DNA from 2 places in the Kocuria sp. HSID17590 genome. Region 1 is predicted to be linked to the other one. Evidence: predicted binding sites of a transcription regulator. Region 1 holds the regulator's gene; the other holds the start of a gene.
What was found. The regulator LexA, encoded in region 1, represses DNA repair genes until DNA is damaged. The targets are predictions, from matches to a motif close to TCGAACANNTGTTCGA.
Positions count from the first base shown of each region.

Region 2: a site for LexA is predicted at 1,352-1,367, ahead of ruvA (Holliday junction branch migration protein RuvA). Genes of this name have one in related genera too.

Region 1 is NZ_RBMB01000020.1:33,072-35,536, reverse strand. It holds gene D8M39_RS08440 (ATP-dependent DNA helicase) at 1-592, shown strand, start outside; gene lexA (transcriptional repressor LexA) at 815-1,579, opposite strand; gene D8M39_RS08430 (LysM peptidoglycan-binding domain-containing protein) at 1,873-2,373, shown strand.
Region 2 is NZ_RBMB01000019.1:55,754-58,218, reverse strand. It holds gene ruvB (Holliday junction branch migration DNA helicase RuvB) at 1-573, opposite strand, end outside; gene ruvA (Holliday junction branch migration protein RuvA) at 576-1,217, opposite strand; gene ruvC (crossover junction endodeoxyribonuclease RuvC) at 1,516-2,199, opposite strand; gene D8M39_RS08230 (YebC/PmpR family DNA-binding transcriptional regulator) at 2,204-2,465, opposite strand, start outside.

The DNA.
Region 1 (2,465 bases):
CCTCGCGAAACCGGGTCGCGGGGTCTCGCACGAGCAGCTCGACGAGCTGCTGGAACTCCTCGAGGCGTCCGGGGGTGGCGCACTCGGTCTCTTCTCGTCCCGCCGCGCCGCGGAGGACGCCGCCGAGGCGCTGCGAGAACGGACGGAGCTGCCCATCCTGTGCCAGGGGGACGCCTCCCTGCCCTCGCTCGTCAAGGAGTTCACGGACGACCCCGCGGCAAGTCTCTTCGGCACCATGAGCCTGTGGCAGGGGGTGGACGTTCCCGGTCACTCCTGCCGACTCGTGGTGATCGACCGGATCCCGTTCCCGCGCCCCGACGATCCGCTGGGCACCGCGCGCACGCGTGCCACCGAGCGGGCGGGGGGCAACGGCTTCATGGCGGTCTCGGCCGCCCACGCCGCGGTGCGCCTCGCGCAGGGCGCCGGGCGACTGATCCGTTCGAGCGGGGACCGTGGCGTCGTCGCCGTGCTGGACTCCCGCCTGGCCACGGCCCGGTACGGAACCTTCCTCACCCGTTCGCTGCCACCACTGTGGCGCACCACGGACCGGCAGACGGTCCTCGGCGCGCTGAAGCGCCTCGACGCCTCCTGACGGAACCTCCGGGCAGGGCGTGGCTGTGTGGTGGGCCGAGGCGGGTACCGGTCACGACGACGCTGCCCCGGCTTGATGGTCCCGCTGGCGGGCACGCGTGTGGCACCGCCGTTCCGGTGACGGCAATGCACGGAGGCTCCGCGCCCCTGCTGCTGTGAGGCGCCACATGAGCGGGCGCCACGAGGCGGTGACGCGGCGCGGTGACTGGTTGTGCGGGCGGGCCTACAGGGCCCGGAACACTGAGACGACCTTGCCCATCACGGTGGCGTGGTCACCCAGGATCGGCTCGTAGCGCGTGTTCTGCGGCAGCAGCCAGGTGTGTCCGTCGCGCTGGCGGAACGTCTTGACGGTGGCCTCGTCGTCCAGCAGCGCGGCCACGACGTCGCCGTTCTCCGCCGAGTTCTGCTGGCGCACGACCACCCAGTCGCCGTCGCAGATGGCGGCGTCGATCATGGAGTCGCCGGAGACCTTCAGCATGAACAGCTGGCCGTGGCCCACGAACTGGCGCGGGAGGGAGAAGACGTCCTCGACCGACTGCTCGGCCGTGATGGGACCGCCGGCCGCGATGCGCCCCACGAGCGGAACCGAGACCATGGCGGAGGACTCGTCCGCGGAGGGGAGGTCCCCGATCGTGTGGACGGCCGGGGACGGGGCACGCCCCGCCGTCTCCCCACGGGCGTCTGGAGCATCCTGCTCGGCTCCCAGGTGGCGGTCCAGCTCCTCGGCGCTCAGCGGCCGGAGCATCTCCATGGCACGGGGGCGGCGGGGATCGCGGCGGAGGTAGCCCCACTTCTCGAGCTGGCCGAGCTGGTGCGTGACGCTGGAGAGGGAGGCCAGGCCCACGATGTCCCCGATCTCCCTCATGGACGGCGGGTAGCCCCGCGAGGCGATGGAGCGCTGGACGGCGGCCAGGATCTTGGCCTGCCGCGGGGTGAGCGAACGCGCGCGGGTCTCGGCCGCGTGGCGTTCCGGGGAAGAAGTGCTCACGTGCGGGGTCCTTTCACCGTGTCACGCGGTGCGACGGTGTCCCAGGGGGACGGCGCGGCGCCGGGGCGCTTATGCGTGTCGGAGACGTGGGGTCGACTGACTGCTGTGTGACCTCGAGCTTAACCCGCGCGAGGCCGTCGATTCAAATATGTGTTCGAAAACATCCTCGACAGCGTTCGTACATCCGTGCTAGAACTGAACCCTGCCATTCGAAGATGTGTTCTACGAAGGCAGTACAGGATTCGAACACCGTCACCGGGAGGTGGCGCCGCCCCGATCACCAGGAGGTTGTCATGACCGCACTCATCATGCCGAAGTCCCTACGTCGCGGTGCCGCCGCACCCGTGTCCCGCATCTCCCGGGCCGTCCGTCGCCCGGCCTCGGTCGCCGCTCCGGCAGCCACCCGCGGGGCGAGCACGGTGCGCGCAGCCGGTGCGAGTGCCAGCGTGCGCCGCACGGACGGTGGGGGCGCAAGCACCGGCTCCGGCGTGCACCTCACGCGCCGTGGGCGCTTCTTCCTGATCGGGCTCCCGTTCGTCACCGGTGCCGCGGCGCTGCTCGTGGTCGCCGCCGTGTTCCTCCTCCCCGCGACCGTCAAGGCCTCGACCGACAGCGTGACGGAGCCGGTCACCCGCAGCGTCACAGTGCAGTCGAACCAGACCCTCTGGGAGATCGCCGCCTCGGCGGACCCCCAGCGCGACACCCGCGAGGTCATGAGCGACATCGCGGAGCTCAACGGGCTCTCCTCGCCCTCGCTCACGGCCGGACAGGTCCTCGAGGTGCCAACCCGCTGATGCCCTCCTGGGCCGGGGATCCCGGGTCGGAGCAGACGACGCCGGTGCGCCGTCGTGTTCGACACCTCGGAACCGCGCGGAGAAGTTCCACG
Region 2 (2,465 bases), on a different contig from region 1:
GTAGAACTCCAGGTGGCCCGTGAACCCGAAGCGGTCCCGCAGCGGCCCCGGCAGCAGGCCGGCACGAGTGGTCGCGCCCACGAGCGTGAACGGCGGGAGGTCCAGCGGGATGGAGGTGGCACCCGCGCCCTTGCCCACGACGATGTCCACGCGGAAGTCCTCCATGGCCATGTAGAGCATCTCCTCCGCGGGGCGGGACATGCGGTGGATCTCGTCCAGGAAGAGCACCTCCCCGTGGGTCAGGGAGGACAGGATGGCCGCGAGGTCACCGGCGTGCTGGATGGCCGGACCCGAGGAGATCCGCAGGGGGACGTCCAGCTCCTGGGCGATGATCATGGCCAGCGTGGTCTTGCCGAGCCCGGGCGGGCCCGAGAGCAGCACGTGGTCCGCCGTGCGGCCGCGCAGCTTGGACGCCTCCAGCACGAGCGAGAGCTGGGCGCGGACGCGCTGCTGGCCCACGAAGTCGTCGAGCGTGCCCGGGCGCAGGGAGGCCTCGAGCTGCTGGTCGTCGTAGTCGCCCTCCGCGCCCACGAGCCGCTGCTGTCCGGCGGACGCGCCGTCGTCGGTGGCCATGCTCAGCGCCCCCCGGTGCGGGCGTGCGAAGTGCCCTTGGAGGTGCCGAGCCAGGACAGGACGGCGCGCAGGATCTCCGCCACGTTGCCGGAGTCCGCGAGCTCGGGCTGGGTCTGCAGGGCGTCGTCGATGCCGCGGGTGGCGTCCTTCTCGCTCCAGCCCAGACCGGTCAGCGCGTCCACGACCTGCTCACGCCAGACCTGCATCTGCGGCTGGGCGCCCTGCGCGGGCGGCGGCTCGGGAAGCACGAGCTTGTCGGCCAGCTCCAGCACGATCCTGCGGGCGGACTTGGGGCCGATCCCGGGTACGGCGGTGAAGGCCTTGTCGTCCCCCGCGGCGATCGCCCGGCGGGCGTCGTCCGGGCCGAGCACGGACACCGCTGCCAGTGCGGTGCGCGGGCCCACGCCGGAGACGCCGAGCATCACCGTGAAGACCTCCTTCTCGTCCGCACGGGAGAAGCCGAAGAGCAGGGGGGACTCGTCCTTCCTCGCAATGTACGCGGTGTGCAGCCGGGTGGTGGAACCCACCCGCAGCCCCGCGAGGGTGTGGGGGCTCGCGTGGACCTCGACGCCGAAGCCCGAGACCTCCACCACCGCGAGCGTGGCGCCCACGAACTGCACCTCACCGGTGACCGAGGCAATCACGGTCCGCTCCCCTCTTCCGGCGTCAGGCCGGTCGTCTCAGTGGCGGTGGGACCGCCGGTCCTCCCGGCGGTTGAACCACCGGGGTGCTCGCCCGGCCGCGGCCGCCCCACCCGGGGAACGGCCGCGCGGCGCGTTCGAACACATGTGCGAATACTGCTGGTCACTGTACCAAGACGCGCCCGGCCCCGGGGACACGCGGTGGCGCGGCGTCGTCGTTCTCAAACGCATCGTTGTCCAGCGCGTCGGCTTCCACGGCGCCGTCTCCCAGCGCCATTGTGATCCCACGCTGAGGGACGGCTCAGCGGGAGCGTGCCCCGCCGGGGCGACCGGTGGACCGCGACTTTCCCGGGCTCGGCGCGCGGGAGGCCGTCTCGGCCCGCCGCCACGCCTGCTGCGCGGGTGTCAGTGCGCCGGGAGCGCTTGCTCGGGAGGGTTTGGACCCGGAGTGGGTGGAGGTCCGCTCGGCCGCGTTGACCCCGGCGACGCCGCCGCGCCAGCCGTGGCACACCGCCAGGGCGAGGGCGTCCGCGGCGTCCGCGGGTCGCGGCGGGGCGTCCAGGCGAAGGATCCGCACGACCATGCGGTTCACCGACTCCTTGTCCGCGGACCCGTCACCCGTGACCGCGGCCTTGACCTCGGACGGGGTGTGCCAGGCCACGGGGATGCCGCGTCGGGCGGCCGCCGCGATGACGACGCCGGTGGCCTGGGCCGTGCCGACGACCGTGGGCGCGTTGTTCTGCGCGAACACGCGCTCCACCGCCACGACGTCCGGGCGGAACCGTTCGATCAGCTCCTCGGCGGTCTCCATGATGCGCAGCACGCGCCGCTCCAGCGCCTCGTCCGCGTTCGTGCCGCTGACCTGCACGTGCACGAACGTGCCCGTGCGCTGCGCGGACATGTCCACCACGGCGAACCCGCACCGTGTGAGACCAGGGTCCACGGCGAGCACACGTCGCCCCCCGCGGTCCCCGGTGCGCGGCACGGTCCTACTCGTCGTCCTCGAGCTCGGCCATGACCTCGGCCGGGATGTTGGCGTTGGAGTAGACGTTCTGCACGTCGTCGAGCTCCTCGACGGCGTCCGCGAGCTTGAGGAACTTTCGCGCGCCGTCCGCGTCCAGGTCCACCTTCATTGTGGCCCGGAACTGGGGGTCGTCGTTGTTGTACTCGAGCCCGGCCTCGTCCAGCGCCGTGCGGATCGCGGGCAGGTCCGTGGCCTCGCTGACCACCTCGAAGACGTCCGACTCGTCG